DNA from 2 places in the Synechococcus sp. A18-25c genome. Region 2 is predicted to be linked to the other one. Evidence: predicted binding sites of a transcription regulator. Region 2 holds the regulator's gene; the other holds the start of a gene.
The links. The regulator NtcA, encoded in region 2, controls nitrogen genes in cyanobacteria. The targets are predictions, from matches to a motif close to GTANCNNNNGNTAC.

Region 1 (7,790 bases), 380 kb from region 2:
TCACAACAGAGATGTGGGAACAGATCAATGATCTGCACTGGAGCCTTCAAGACGGGGAAGCGATCTGGCAGGAACCCACACAGGAGCGACTGCGCATCATCCGACGTGAATGTCAAATCTTTTACGGCATTACTGACACCACACTCAGCCGTGATCTGAGCTGGCTGTTCAGCCAACTGGGCCGCCTGATCGAACGGGCGGACAAAACCTCACGAATCCTGGATGTGAAGTACTACCTGCTGCTTCCAGCACCGGAAGAGGTGGGCGGGGTGCTCGATGAACTGCAGTGGATCGCTTTGTTGCGAACAGCCGGTGCTTACCAGATGTATCGGCAGAGCATGCAGCAGGCCATCAATCCCGTCTCCGTTGCAGGATTTCTCTTGCTCGATCCCATCTTTCCACGCTCCGTGCGTTACTGCCTGCAGGGGATCAATGACACCCTGAAGCAGATCCAGACCCAGCCCGTTCAGGCAGCACCCGATGACCTCGACTGCCTGCGCGGTCAGCTACTGGCGCGATGGAGCTACGTGCGCATCGACAGCTTGATTGAGGGCGGTCTTCATGAAGCGATCGATGGACTGCAACAGGATCTCAATCGTTTGCACAATCTGATTCAGAGCCGCTATTTCACCAGCACTGAGCTGCATTCCACCCCAACCGAAGTTCTATGCGCGCCCGAATCCTTCACCGCCTGACCTATCAATACGCGGCAGCGGTGAGCCTTGGGGAACACCGCCTCTGCCTCAAACCACGGGCCCAGGGCTTTCAGACCCTGATCGAGCATCAGCTCAGCGTGACACCAGAGCCCCATCAACGGCGAGAACTGCTGGCCGCCAGTGGTGATGAAATTCAGCGACTGATCTTTCTCGGTTGCACCGATCAGCTCTGCTTTGAAGCTTGCAGCCTGGTGGAAACGCGCCCTGCACCAGCTCTGGAAACCTGCTTTAACGGGCTGGAAGTTCCCTTGCCTTACCCGCGCGGCCAACTGAACGTTGACCTTCAAGGAGCACTGGAAAGCTGGCTGCCGAATGGACAACACGAACCTTCGGTGATCGATCTCACCCAAGAAGCACTCATGGGGAGCAACCAACACACGCTGGCATTTCTCAAGCAGCTCATGGCCTTGATTCAGGAGCGGGTCAAATACACCCAACGCCATGTGGGGCCGGCCTGGCCAGCGGGCCGCACCCTGCGAGAACGGATCGGATCCTGCCGTGACCTGGCCATGCTGATGGTGGCTTGTTGTCGCGTGGTGGGCTTGCCGGCCCGATTCGTCAGCGGCTATCAGCTACTGGAACCAGCACCCGATCAGTACGACCTGCACGCCTGGGCCGAGGTCTACCTCCCTGGCGCCGGCTGGCGAGGCTTTGATCCCAGCGCGGGCGGAGAAGTGACACAGCGCTACGTGGTTCTGGCCACATCATCCAAACCCGAACTCACTGCAGCAGTGAGCGGCAGTTTCAGTGGCCCACCTGATACACCCAGTGAACTCAGTTGGTCGATCACTGTCGAAGAAAACGAGCTCAGCGATTGTGCACCGGCCGTCGTTCATGCCGCTTGAAGCAATGGTTCAACACCATGGAGCCGCGGCTTCATCGCCGTGCTGACCGTGGCGGCCATCAGAGCAGGAATGCGAGCGCTGTTGTACACGCGGAATTCACGCAACAAAGACACTCCTGATTCGCGCACGGCTTGATTCAGAACCACTGATCCATCGGGATCAGAAATCGAACGATGGAACGTGCCCGGTGGAATGCGGAGGATGTCTCCACCGCTTTCCAGCCGCACGATATGGAAAGGCTGTTCCCAAGCCAGGTTGACCAAATAAAAGGTGCGGCCTCCGCTAGCGGCAAGGAGATTGTCTTCTTGATGGGGATGCAAGTAAAACTGCCACGCACCGGAATCAGGATCGTTCGGAGGACTCACGGCCGGGCCGGAGTGAATGACCAGATCACGAGCGTTCGATGTATCAACCGTCACATCGAAAAACCGAACTGATGGCGTGTCGCGAAAGCGCTCGTATGACAACAGTTCGAACATCACCGATGGGCCGAAGGACGGCCCGAACTCTCAGACGTTTGTACCGAGCTTTTCGCTTAGAAACGGTGATATCGACGACGGTTCAACCACCCAGATAAGCCATTTCTGCTCGAGGGAGAGAATCAGCCGTGCAATGGCGCTCCTCGCTGTAGCGATCAGATCGTTTCTGCCAGAGAGAACGAATGGCATGCTCCAACTCCTGATCGGACCCCATGGCAGGGGTCAAATCAGTTCCTTGGGCAGCGAACAAACAAGTAAAAGCCTGACCATCGGCCGTAATGCGTAGACGGTTGCAATCACCGCAGAACGGCTCACTGATGGAAGCAACCACACCAACGTCACTCACTTCATCGTGATAACGCCAACGCCGAGCAGTGCCTCCAGGGGTCCGACCCAGTGATCTGAGGGGCCAATGCTCAGCAATGCGCTGCACCATCACCTCAGCCGGCAGCACCTGATCCATTCGCCAGCCATTGCGATTGCCCACATCCATGTATTCGATCAGGCGCAATTCCATCCTCTGACTGCGCGCCAGCTCCGCCAGGGGGATCAACTGATCGTCGTTCACACCCCGTTGAATCACCGCATTGAGCTTGAGGTCACCTGCAGCTGGATCGAACCCAGCAGCTCGTGCAGCGACCAGACCAGCCAGCACTTGCTGCACCAATCCATGTTCAAACCGATCTGCAAACGCTGAAACGCAACTCGAAGCCGCCCAACACGTGACAACCAGTTGTGAGGCAGTAAATTTAAACCAGATTTGTTCTCCCGATGCTTACAACACAACAGCAACTGTTGGAAAGTGCTTATGCAAACCAGACACAAAGAGTTCGTGAAATCTATCCATTGACATACAGTCCAAAAATATTCTCCTTAAGCTTCCAAAACAAGCTCCCACCAGTACAACGCTCCCTAATTCCCAACCACACAAGAGACAATGATGTAACGCTCCAATCGATAGCCCAAGACGTAACATTCACTTATACACCCGAAGAATTTTTTCCAGGTTTCCCAAGGCCAGGTACCATGGAATTTGGGGAAGCCATTGTAAGCCTCGGATTAGACGAAAGCGGTAAAGTACTTTCATTCATCTGCCCTCAAGCCGAGCAAAATTTTACTCAGAATCTTGCTATTGGCTTAGTAGAACTTTCTGGAAAAGTAGAGGCTGAAATAGGCATGATCGGTGGCAGTGTCGATCCCATAACTGGTATTGGTACCGTTTATCTCGATGATGTGCAATTGTTGTTTTGGGGTGAAATCACAATCGATCCACTGTTGGGTCGGACTACCAGTTTTTATCTCGACAAAGACGAAGCCGCATTCATCCCGCTCACCAATCTGCAGGGAGGCAGTGAACTGGTAGTGGACAGCTCAGGTGCTCCCAATGACAATACCTTCGCAAGACTCGAAATTTCGGCATTACAAGGCGTCAATCAAGGAGTTCAAGACGGCTTGTTACAGGAACTAATTATTGAAGGCATTAACCTTGAATTGCCAGGATTCGCAATCAAAGGGACCAGCCTTGAATGGACCGTCAATCTGCAAGATCCCCAGCCTATCTCTGGTGAGGCCTACGCGGAACAAGCTAACGACTTACACATGGGACATTGATTCAATTAATTCAACCGCCCAGATAGGCCATTTCTGCTCGAGGGAGAGAATCAGCCGTGCAATGGCGCTCCTCGCTGTAGCGATCAGATCGTTTCTGCCAGAGAGAACGAATGGCATGCTCCAACTCCTGATCGGACCCCATGGCAGGGGTCAAATCAGTTCCTTGGGCAGCGAACAAACAAGTAAAAGCCTGACCATCGGCCGTAATGCGTAGACGGTTGCAATCACCGCAGAACGGCTCACTGATGGAAGCAACCACACCAACGTCACTCACTTCATCGTGATAACGCCAACGCCGAGAAGTGCCTCCAGGGGTCCGACCCAGTGATCTGAGGGGCCAATGCTCAGCAATGCGCTGCACCATCACCTCAGCCGGCAGCACCTGATCCATTCGCCAGCCATTGCGATTGCCCACATCCATGTATTCGATCAGGCGCAATTCCATCCTCTGACTGCGCGCCAGCTCCGCCAGGGGGATCAACTGATCGTCGTTCACACCCCGTTGAATCACCGCATTGAGCTTGAGGTCACCTGCAGCTGGATCGAACCCAGCAGCTCGTGCAGCGACCAGACCAGCCAGCACTTGCTGCACCAATCCATCACCGGCACTCCGTCCGCCACGCAGTCCGGCCATCGTTGCTGCCACGGCGCCGTCAACAGCATCCAAGCTCACGGTGATGCGATCCAGGCCTGTGTTCTTCAAAGCCCTGGCGCGCCCCTCGGACAGCAACACCCCATTGGTGGTGAGCGCCACGTCACGCAAACCAACCAGAGGATCGCCAGGGGTGCATCTGCCGTCGGCAACCCCGGCCAACAATGGCATCAACCGATCACTAAGCAGGGGTTCACCACCGGTGAGGCGGAGGGTGCGCACACCGAGGCGAGCCGCAACGCGGATCAAACGCAACTGCTGATCCAGCGTCAACGTTCCCGGAGGATCGGCGGAATCCGGACAGCAATAGGGACACGCCAAATTGCAACGGGCGGTCAGTGAGAGCCTCAGCACCCCCAGCGGCCTGGTCCATTGATCAAGCGTCGACACTGGAGATGCGCAAGTCATCCAACCAACGCTGCCAGATCGGTTGGATCATTCACATTGCTGAGCTGCTGCGCAGGCAGTTGCAGGCTGTCGTAATCAATCCGCTGCAGCCAGCCAAGCCATCGCGCCTGTCCATCACACAATTCAGCATCCAGCGCCGCGCGATTGATGGCACTACACGGGTAGATGCCCAGCAAAGGCTGAAGACGTTGACCATCGTCGGCCACCAGCGCTCGCGATTCATTCCGACGCCAAGCGTCCAAAAGCGCTTGCAACGCCTCAATCTGCAACGCAGGCATGTCCACCGGCGAGGTCAGCAGAGCCTGGGTCTCATCGGCATTCAGCAGGCAACTGAGCGCACGAAGAGGCCCGGCGGGGCTCCATGGTTCGGCATGCACCGTGACCCCGAGCCAACCGGACAGACAGCGTCGATGGTTGGCATGAGCACTCATGACACACACCTCAAGCCCGAGGGAACGCAACAGCCGCACCTGCCGCTCCAACCAGGTGGATCCGTCCGCAGTGGTGATCAATGCTTTGTCGGTTCCCATCCGACGACTAGCACCGCCGGCAAACACCACTGCTCTGAGCGATCGCGAGCTCACAGGACCCTCAGAACGCCAGCTAATTAAAGACCGGCCGATACACGTAACAACCGCTACCAATCAATGCGTAGCAATGCTGAACTTTCAGCCCCCAGACCCCCGAGTGGGGGATTTCGGTAGCCAATGCAACGAATCACGTGCCCACCGAATGGTGCAATTATCCGGCGGTCTGCATGAGCGCCGCATTTTGAAATCCTGGGCGCCTTCGTTTCGACGCCGGGGTTTGACTCTCCATCCCAAACAAACCCCATGCTTGGCGAACTCTGGTCGTTCCAGGGGAGATACCGAACTCTTCATCTCACCTGGATCGCCTTTTTCCTGACCTTCGTGGTCTGGTTCAATCTGGCTCCTCTGGCCACCACCGTGAAAGCAGACCTTGACCTGACGGTGGGTCAAATCCGCACGGTGGCCATCTGCAACGTGGCTCTCACCATTCCCGCACGCGTGCTGATCGGCATGCTGCTCGACAAATTTGGGCCAAGAATTGGGCCAAGAATTACGTATTCCTCGATTCTGGTCTTCTCAGCCATTCCCTGTTTGCTGTTTGCCGCAGCCCAGGATTTCAATTCCCTGGTGGTGGCTCGTCTGCTCCTCTCCATCGTTGGTGCGGGCTTCGTGATCGGCATCCGCATGGTGGCTGAGTGGTTCCCGCCCAAGGAAATCGGCCTGGCTGAAGGCATCTACGGCGGCTGGGGCAACTTCGGCTCTGCCTTCTCTGCCCTCACCATGGTGGCCATCGCTGGCTTCCTGTCCTTCTCCGGCGGTTTCGAACTGCCCACCGGCGCGATTCTCAATTGGCGTGGTGCCATCGCCCTGAGCGGCATTATTTCCGCAATTTACGGAGTCTTTTACTTCTTCAGCGTCACCGACACTCCTCCTGGAAAGGTGTACCAGCGCCCCGAGAGGACAGCTGGTCTGGAAGTCACCTCCATGCGTGACTTCTGGGGACTGCTGGGAATGAACGTTCCTTTCGCAGCCATCCTGGCTGTGCTCTGCTGGCGCCTGCAAAAGGTTGGTTTCCTGACTGCCAGCACCTACCCGTTGGCTCTCGGAGCTGTTGCCCTTTGGTTCATCTTCCAAACCTGGGGAATCATCCGCACCAACCGAGAATTGATCCTCGGCAACAAGGTGTACCCCAAGGAAGATCGCTATGAATTCCGCCAGGTGGCCATTCTTGAGCTCACCTACATCGTGAACTTCGGCTCCGAGCTTGCTGTGGTGTCGATGCTTCCCACCTTCTTCGAAACCACCTTCGATTTACCGAAGGCAACCGCGGGCATCCTCGCTTCCTGTTTCGCGTTCGTGAATCTGGTGGCTCGTCCCGCCGGCGGATTGATCTCCGACAAGGTCGGCAGCCGCAAAAACACCATGGCCTTCCTCACCGCTGGCCTTGGAATCGGCTATTTGGTGATGAGCATGATCAAACCCGGCACGTTCTCCGGCACATCTGGAATCTTCGTGGCTGTGGTGATCACCATGCTCGCCTCTTTCTTCGTGCAATCCGGCGAGGGTGCAACCTTCGCTTTGGTGCCTCTGGTGAAGCGCCGCGTCACCGGACAGGTGGCAGGTCTCGTCGGTGCCTACGGCAACGTTGGTGCCGTGACTTACCTCACCATCTTCAGCCTCCTGCCCATGTGGATGGGTGGTGGTGCCGAGCCCGATCCGACGGTGATCGCCAACTCCAACAGCCGCTTCTTCCAGATTCTTGGAATCGCTGGCCTGATCGTTGCTTTCTTCTGCTACTTCTTCCTCAAGGAACCCAAAGGTTCCTTTGCGGATCTGCATGAAGGCGAAACGGCAGAAGCGGTCGCCTAAGGATCAAAATCCACTTCTGATCGGAGTTTGCAGTTCGACTGCCATCCGAATGCCCGGGGGACTTCCCCCGGGTTTTTGAATTTCTGCCTCTCCGGATGTGACTGATTCCAGAGCTAACCCCACAAGCCAATGTCCTTACTGCGGCGTGGGCTGCGGCCTGGAACTGCTGCCTCCGGGCGAGGCAGGCAAATCCGTGAAGCGCGATGCTGAAGGCAATCCCATGTGGGCCGCACGCGGCGACCGCCAACACCCTTCCAGTCTCGGACAGGTCTGCATCAAAGGCGCCACGGTGGGTGAAACCCTGGCCCGCGGACGTTTAAATCGACCGCTGTACCGCCCCACACTCAACGACGACTTTCAACCGATTAGCTGGGACAGCGCTTTTGATCTACTGACCGGACGCATCCGCAGCACTCTGGCCAGCAAAGGACCCAACGCCATCGCCATGTATGGGTCAGGCCAGTTTCATACCGAGGATTACTACCTGGCTCAGAAACTCCTGAAAGGAGCGCTGGGAACCAACAATTTCGATGCCAACTCGCGGCTGTGTATGAGCTCCGCGGTGGCTGGATACACACGAAGCCTGGGATCGGATGGTCCTCCCTGTTGCTACGAAGATTTGGACCATTGCTCGGTGGCCTTCCTCATCGGCACCAACACGGCCGAGTGCCACCCTGTGT
Region 2 (7,790 bases):
CCGCACTTTGGAAAGGCTGCTACGCGAAGCGGATCTCCTTGAGGCGCTTGGGGCTGAGGCGATTCCCGCCAGGGATTGGTCCACGCTTCTGTTTCAGCAGTTTCATGACATCCTTCCTGGCACCTCGATTCCTGAGGTTTTCGATCAGGCGGAGTCACAGTGGCGTCGTGCACGCCGTCAGACGGCAGCTGCACGGACGGAGGGTCTGCGCTGCTTGCTCGATGGCAGGGCTTCTGATGCGGCGCAAGCCCCCGCAGGTGTTGAACGTTGGGCCTGGTGTGGCCTGCAACCGCTGCGGCGTTGGTCCCCGCTTCTGAGGCTGCCGAGCGGCGATTGGCGTTGTCAGGGACGCGATCTGCCGGTGCAGCAGGCTTCCGGTGGCGGCATGTGGGTCCAGCTTCCAGAAGCCGCAGGCGTCGTTGCACTGCCGCTCGAGCGCAGGATGGCTGCGATCGCCAGCTGTCCTGCGCCGAACGCGATCCGCCATCCCGTCTGGGTGAAGACCCTTGCCGAGCAGCATTGGCGTCTAGGCAATGGCTGTCTTGCGCTTGAGGTGGATGAGCGCGGTCTGATTCGTTTGCAGGATGCCCAGGGCGTGGATCAGCTCTCTTCTCCTGTGCAGATCAAGCGCTATCAGGACCATGGCGAGTTCTGGGATGCCTGGGATCTGGCGGGCGACTATCAGCAGCATCCGCTGCCGCTACCCCAGCGATGGCAGGTGGAAGCGCAGGAACAGGGGCCCCTATTGGCGCGGATGGTTCTGCGTGGTTCCTTCGGTAACAGCACGCTTCGGATGGATTTGATCCTGCGCGCTGACACGCCGTGGCTTGAGCTGCAGCTCACGATCGATTGGCGTCAGACCCATGAACTACTCCGGATGATCTGCCCGCTGGCGGCCCCAATCGTGCGCTGGGCGGCTGATACCAGTGGAGGGGTGATCGAACGACCTGCCGTCGCCATAACGCCTGGTGAACAGGCGCGATGGGAGGTGCCGGTGATTTCCTGGATGGCCAGTGAGGCGCCAGCTCCAGGTGGCGGTCTGGGGTTGCTGCTTGATGGGCCCCAGGGTGCGGATGCCGGACCCCATCATCTTGGAGTGTCCTTGCTGCGTGGTCCGACTTGGCCGGATCCGTCGGCCGATCAGGGGCGACATCGGCAGCGATTGGCCCTGATGCCATCGCCGCAGGGTTGGACGCGGGAGGGTGTGCCCCAGGCCGCCATCGCTTTTCGTGAACCGGGCTGGCAAGGGCCAATGAACTTGGCGGAGTGTTGGCAGGGCTTCCCGGCATTGCCCCAATCGCTCACAACGGTCTCCATGCGCTCCGATCCTGAGCGGGCTGGGACAGTGCTGCTGCAGTTACATAACCCTGGGGCGTCCCGCGTGGTCTGGTCACTCCGCGACGTCGGCTGGGAACTTGAGGGAGGGGCCGATGCAGGCCTCGTACCACCAGGTGTCCTGCGTGAGTTCAGGCTGGTGCGTCAGTCTTCGTGATCATCAAAGGGATCGTCCAGTCGCTTGGAGGGCGGACCGAAGGCTGTGTAGACCCCAAAACCGGTGAGTCCAAGCAGGGCAGCCAGAACCGCAATCGCCACGGACAGGGCCGGGGAGGAGCTTTCCATCACATCTCTCGACAGGATTGGCCCTCTTCTGGGCCAGGGCCTCTACAGTATCCAGACTGAACTTCACCCGAGACCTCAGCGCCGCTATGGCTCAACGCACCCGTCTGGGCGATCTGCTCCGTCCCCTCAACTCCGAGTACGGCAAGGTTGTCCCCGGCTGGGGTACCACCCCAGTCATGGGCATCTTCATGGTGCTGTTCTTGGTCTTTCTTCTGGTGATCCTCCAGCTGTACAACCAGTCGCTGATCCTGGAAGGCATCAATGTGAACTGGAACGGTGCCGGCTGATCCGGCTGCATAGGTTCCTTTCATGAACATCTTTGGTATCGGCCTGCCTGAAATGGCGGTCATCGGCGCTGTTGCGCTGCTGGTGTTCGGACCCAAGCGTTTGCCGGAACTCGGCAAAACGCTTGGGAAAACATTGAAGGGTTTTCAAACGGCGTCCAAAGAGTTCGAGCGGGAGATCAGCAAGGCCATGGCTGAACCCGAGGAGCTTCCTGCTGCGAAGACGGAGCCTGAGTCTTCGTCCAAGGATCACGAGGACTGAACCCTTGACTCAAAGCGGAGAGCTCCGATTGGTGGTCGGGTTAGGCAATCCCGGCGAGAAGTACGCCTCCACACGCCACAACGTTGGGTTCATGGCTCTGGAGCAGTTGGCTTCTCGCGAGGGAGGCCGCTTCAAAGTGATGGGCAAACTGCAGGGGGAACTGGCGGATGTCGGTACCGGTGACGCCCGTCTCCGCTTGTTAATGCCGCAGACCTTCATGAATGAAAGCGGCCGCTCGATCCGTGCGGCTCTCGACTGGTTCGGTTTCGACATCCATCAGCTGATCGTCCTTGTGGATGACATGGATCTACCGCTGGGTCGGCTGCGGCTGCGTGCTGGCGGTGGAGCAGGAGGCCATAACGGCTTAAAAAGCACCATTCAGCATCTGGGAACGCAGCAATTCGCCCGGTTGCGCATCGGGATTGGAGCCCCTGGCCGCACCCCGGAGGAGCGTCGTGCCCGCACTGTGTCCCACGTACTCGGTCAGTTCAATCGGGACGAAGAGCCGCTTCTCAAGGATGTGCTGAACGAGGTTCTTCGAGGACTGGAACGCATCCAGCGCCAAGGTCTGGATCGTGCTGGAAATCACCTCAACGGGTTGAATCTGGCTCCGTTGACTGAAGATGAAGCGGTCTGATGGCGCGGTTGCCAGCTACCACAGCTCACTTGCGTGTGCTTCATCAGAGCTTTCGCGATCAATGCCTTCAGGGTGAAGTCCAGGCGGGTGGATTCATCTGGGAATTTCAGTGGTTCTTCGATCGCGGTGAACTTTGCGTTGAACCTTCACTGGGTAGAGCCCTCATTCAGGACGCGCTTCAGCGCTTTTTGGTGAAGTCGGATTATCGGTTGGAGGCCGGTGGGGATTACACCTTTACGGTCAGGGCCCGGTTTTGATGGAAGGTGGTTCCGGCCAATCCAGCGGAAACCCGAGGGTCTTTTCCAGCATCACCAGCGCTGCAAGCGCGTCCAGTTCACCCGGGGGCAGTCGCAGTCCGAGAGGCACCAGCCTGCGCCAACCTCGCGGTGGCCACAGCTGCCAATACCGGGTTCGTGCCGTCAGCGTCGTGCCCCGTTCATCCACCAAAGTCACTGGCAGAACGTTGGAGAGTTGCGCTGTCCAGTGAGCACTTGAGGTGCCGTTGCCCACGATCAATCGTTCCGGCGGTGTGGAGCGTTGCCAGCGTTCCAGGGTGTTCAGCACAGCATCGGCAGGCAGCACATGCCCTTCGATCACGCAGCGTTGATGGAGGGACGCGAGCACCAGCCCGCACTTGCTTCGACCAGGATCAAGGGCGGCAATCCAGCTCATGGGCTCGCAGCATTGGAATTGGATCCGGAGCTTCGCTTGATTCTGAGCTCGATCGCCACCGGATCGGCCGTTTCGCTGCGGCGTGCCGCTACCGCCTCGAGTTCAACGCGTCCCTCTCCCTGTTCGATCAGTTTCTTTGCGAGGCTGTTGAGGGAGTTGCCATCAAATTGAAGGCCCTGGCTGAGGGAGCCGCGGCGCTGAGCCTCTGCCAGCGTCGATGCCAGCAGCAGATTGAGGCGGTTGCGGATGGCTTGCGGATCGCGTTCGTTGCTGTTGATCGCTGTTGTGGCCAGCACTTCACCTTCGATCGTGACAGTGACATTGGGACGGACATCCGGGAAGGCATAGACCACGCGTTCACCGCGAAGCACATTGGCGGCGGAGCGCAGGAGAACCACCCAGGTGCCAGGCTTGCGAATGGCCTGTTCCAGCCGGTTGATGTCCTGTCGCGGCACCAAGAGAATCTGACGATCCGGGGCTTCCCCCGGCAACACCTGTTGATAGGCCAGTTGATTGGCTTCTCTGAGAATTTGGTCGATGACCTGGCGTGCCTGATCCGGTCGATCGAGTTTGAGGGTGACCGTGGCAAGGGGCTGGCCGCTGCTGATAGCCACGTTGCCCCGTCTTAGGGCCAGGAGATTTTCCTCAAGTTGCAGCAGTTCGTTTTCGCCATCGCGAATTTGTTGACGAACAGCCTGGAGCTCTGCATCCGTGCGACGGATTTCGGCATCACGATTGCTGACGTCTTGGCTGAGGCGCTGACGTTCCGCTTCTAGGCGAAGGGTCTGTTCCTGCAGTGGTTGCAGCGTGCTTCGTAATTCGCTGGCGCGGGCTTGCGCGTCAGCCAGAGTCTGTCGAGCTGCGATTTCATCGCTGCGAGCCTGCTCGAGCTGCTCGCGTGACTCCTGCTGCGCCTCTCGACTGGCCTTCAAGGCGGTGCGGCTGCTGCGTAGACGCGCCTGGAGTTCATCGAGTTCGAAGAGACCGACCCGCAGTTGGCGACTCACCAGCAGCATCAGCCCGAGCGACAGAACACTGATGAGGCTTCCCGTGAGCACAGTGATCACCACGGCGGTCTGTCGGGGGCGTAAGCCAAACAGACTCAATCGGGCTTTGCCCACCTTTGAGCCCAGGCGATCTCCAAGCGTTGAAAGCACCCCTCCCAGGATGAGGAGGCTCAACAGCAGCAGCCAGCCTGTCACGTGCTTTCAACCCTGCGGCAGGCCGCTGAAGTGGTGCCCATCTTCACCCGTCGAGCGCTCAGCTGAACCGCTTGGCCAGGGCGATGGGGTCAAGAACGGTGATCTTTTTGCGGTCGATCTCCACTAAGCCGGAGTTGCGCAGGTCTCCGAGCAGACGGGTGATTGTGACCCGCGTGGAGCCGATGGCTTCGGCAATGGCTTGGTGGGACAAACGCAGGTCGATCGTGATGCCCTGAGTGCTGGGAATGCCGAAATCGCGGCAAAGCACCAACAGAAAACTCACCAGCCGCGACGACATGTCGCGGTGTGTGAGCGTTTCGATCATGGTTTCGGTCTGGAGGATGCGGCTGGACAGACCCTGCAAAAGGAGAAGACCGACGCTGGTGTCGGCTTCGATTGCTTGCCTCACAGAGCTCGCCGGAGCTGTCACCATCTCCACCCGCGTAAAAGCAACGGAGTGATAGAAGCGATCGGAACGATGACCAGTGAGCAGTGAGAGCACCCCGAAGAGACTGTTTTCTCGCAGCAGCGCCACGGTGATTTCTTCGCCGGACTCATAGACCCTGGAAAGACGCACGGCGCCGCGGCGAATTAAGTAAACGCGTTCCGCCGGGTCGCCAGGGAAAAAGATCGTTTTGTTGCGCTCCACCAGTTCGGTACTGGCGCCCTCCAGATCACGAATCACCTCCAGCAGCGTGCGGCTGGAGGGCGTGGGAGCGTTAGTCAGGCTGGTTTCAGGCAACCGACCAACGTGTGGGACGGTCCGGCTGAATCCGCGTATCGCTTCTGCCATCTACAGCCATCTGATGGAGGGAAGTTACGGAGCGATGCGGGGTCACCCTGTAGCAATCAACACGTTTCAGGCTGCTGGTCAGTTCTGGAGTGCTTGCCCTTGGCATGCCATCAGCTGCTTGAGGCCAGGTTCGGCTAAGTCCAGCAGGCTGTTCAGCTGTTTGCGGCTGAAGGCTGCACCTTCAGCTGTGCCCTGCAGCTCCAGAAGATCTCCGGCGTCGTTCATCACGACATTCAGATCCACATCGGCACGGCTGTCTTCGCTGTAGTCGAGATCCAGTTGAGGGGCGCCATCGATCAGACCCACAGACACGGCGGCCACCTGTGCTTGCACGGGACTATCGCTGAGGAGGCCTTGCTCGACTAAGCGTTCGCAGCCTTTCTGCAAGGCCAGCCAGGAGCCGGTGATCGCCGCGGTTCGGGTGCCCGCATCAGCCTGAATCACGTCGCAGTCCACGAGCAGGGTGTTTTCCCCAAGCACGTCCATGTTGAGGCACGCCCGCAGGCTGCGACCGATCAAGCGCTGAATCTCCTGCGTGCGGCCGGAGAGTTTCATCAATTCGCGCCGCTGACGTTCTGGAGTGGATCCCGGCAGCAATCGATATTCAGCACTCAGCCACCCCAGACCTTGATCCCGACGCCAGCGGGGGACCCCCTCTTCGTGGCAAACGCTGCAGAGCACTGCGGTTCGGCCGGTGCGCACGATCACGGAGCTCAGGGCAAAGCCCATGGGGTCCCATTCCACGGAGAACGCCCTCAGGTCGGCGGGCGAGCGGCCATCGTTGCGAGCGGTTTCGCCCATCAGTTATTTGCGGATGTTGATGAGCCTGACATTCGGCATGAGACACCAGGGATGGTGTCGAAGATCTTGTGGATCGCGTTTTCACCGCTAGATTCGAAGTCCGCTGGCTGTTGTGGGCCAGCCAAGACGAACGCGATGACCGCAAGCCTGAGCTCCAGCCATCGATCCCGCGACACACGCGGTGCCGATCATGGGGTCGTGGAGCGCTCGCGTCTCCAGCCTTTACCAGCACTCGACCCCCGTCCGCCACTGCATCTGGTGGCTCCCGAAGGCCAGCTTCAGGTCCACACCGCGCCCTACCGCGGCAGTTTTGGCACTGTGCTGAGTCAGGCGTTGCGCAGTGCTGGTCTGGGAAGCCGCGTTGGCGTGGCGCAGTTTCTCAAGGGCGGTGTTGCCCAGGGCCCTGAGGCTGCGCTCACTTTGTGTGACCGCATGACCTGGATGCGACCAGCGGTGATGGAATGTTTGTCGCAGCCCGCCAGCGCATCCCTGCCCTCCACCATTGAGGCGGTCGAAGCGGTCTGGTTGGTGTGCCGTGCTCATCTCGCCTGCGGCGATCTTGATCAGCTGGTGCTTGATGAGCTGGGTTTGGCGATTGCGCTTGGATACCTCGATGAAGAGGATGTGCGTGCGAGTTTGGAAGCCCGTCCAGGATCCATGGATGTGATCATCACAGGGACTTCCATTCCTGAGTCTCTGATGGGGCTCGCGGATCAGGTCACCGAACTGCGCCGGGGTTTCTGATGCTTAAGAACGACCGCTGGATCACGGAACAGGCTGCCTCCGGCATGCTGGAACCTTTTCAGGGTGGCTTGGTTCGTCACCTCGATCCCGATCACCGACAGCATCCTGTTCTGAGTTTCGGATGTTCGTCATATGGCTACGACCTGCGGCTGTCGCCTCAGGAGTTTCTGATTTTCAAACACGTGCCCGGCACGGTGATGAATCCCAAGCGATTCAACCCCGCCAACCTCGAACCCACGGAACTGCACCGGGATGAGGACGGTGAGTATTTCATTCTTCCTGCCCATTCCTACGGGCTTGGTGTGGCGCTGGAAAAAATGAAAGTGCCGCCGAACATCACCGTGATTTGCCTTGGCAAAAGCACCTATGCGCGCTTGGGCATCATTGTGAACACCACGCCGGCGGAAGCAAGCTGGGAAGGTCATCTCACGCTGGAATTCAGCAACAGTTCCGGAGCTGACTGCCGGATCTATGCCAATGAAGGGATCTGCCAGCTGTTGTTTTTTGAGGGTGATCCCTGCGACACCACGTACAGCGATCGTCAGGGCAAATATCAACATCAGCCTGAGCGGGTGACCCTCGCCAAGGTCTGAATGTCTTCAGGTCTGAAATCTCAGGGCGCCAGCCTTGCCCTGTGAAGCCTGGTTTTTTCATACCAAGCGGCAAATTCTGGAGCCCACTGCTGCAGATGCGGCCACATCAGATCACAGAGTTCGCGGATCTCCTGCTGGGCGTCGAGTTTTGCTCTGAGATCCATGAAGTGGAGAAAGGCTCG

Region 1: the regulator NtcA is predicted to act here: its motif matches at 5,339-5,352, upstream of SynA1825c_RS13210 (molybdenum cofactor guanylyltransferase).

What each region holds. Positions count from the first base shown of each region.
Region 1 is NZ_CP047957.1:2,447,825-2,455,614, forward strand. Features, by position in the region: gene SynA1825c_RS13180 (alpha-E domain-containing protein) at 1-695, shown strand, start outside; gene SynA1825c_RS13185 (transglutaminase family protein) at 668-1,561, shown strand; gene SynA1825c_RS13190 (redox protein) at 1,549-2,040, opposite strand; partial or broken gene SynA1825c_RS13195 (cyclic pyranopterin phosphate synthase MoaA) at 2,123-2,707, opposite strand; gene SynA1825c_RS13200 (hypothetical protein) at 2,812-3,651, shown strand; gene SynA1825c_RS13205 (GTP 3',8-cyclase MoaA) at 3,662-4,711, opposite strand; gene SynA1825c_RS13210 (molybdenum cofactor guanylyltransferase) at 4,708-5,295, opposite strand; gene SynA1825c_RS13215 (NarK family nitrate/nitrite MFS transporter) at 5,545-7,110, shown strand; gene SynA1825c_RS13220 (molybdopterin oxidoreductase family protein) at 7,208-7,790, shown strand, end outside.
Region 2 is NZ_CP047957.1:314,836-322,625, forward strand. Features, by position in the region: gene SynA1825c_RS01475 (alpha-mannosidase) at 1-1,492, shown strand, start outside; gene psbN (photosystem II reaction center protein PsbN) at 1,480-1,620, opposite strand; gene psbH (photosystem II reaction center phosphoprotein PsbH) at 1,707-1,907, shown strand; gene SynA1825c_RS01490 (TatA/E family twin arginine-targeting protein translocase) at 1,930-2,166, shown strand; gene pth (aminoacyl-tRNA hydrolase) at 2,171-2,803, shown strand; gene SynA1825c_RS01500 (DUF3146 family protein) at 2,803-3,060, shown strand; gene SynA1825c_RS01505 (resolvase) at 3,044-3,475, opposite strand; gene SynA1825c_RS01510 (DUF3084 domain-containing protein) at 3,472-4,677, opposite strand; gene ntcA (global nitrogen regulator NtcA) at 4,736-5,470, opposite strand; gene rph (ribonuclease PH) at 5,549-6,271, opposite strand; gene SynA1825c_RS01525 (cob(I)yrinic acid a,c-diamide adenosyltransferase) at 6,407-7,015, shown strand; gene dcd (dCTP deaminase) at 7,015-7,608, shown strand; gene thyX (FAD-dependent thymidylate synthase) at 7,629-7,790, opposite strand, start outside.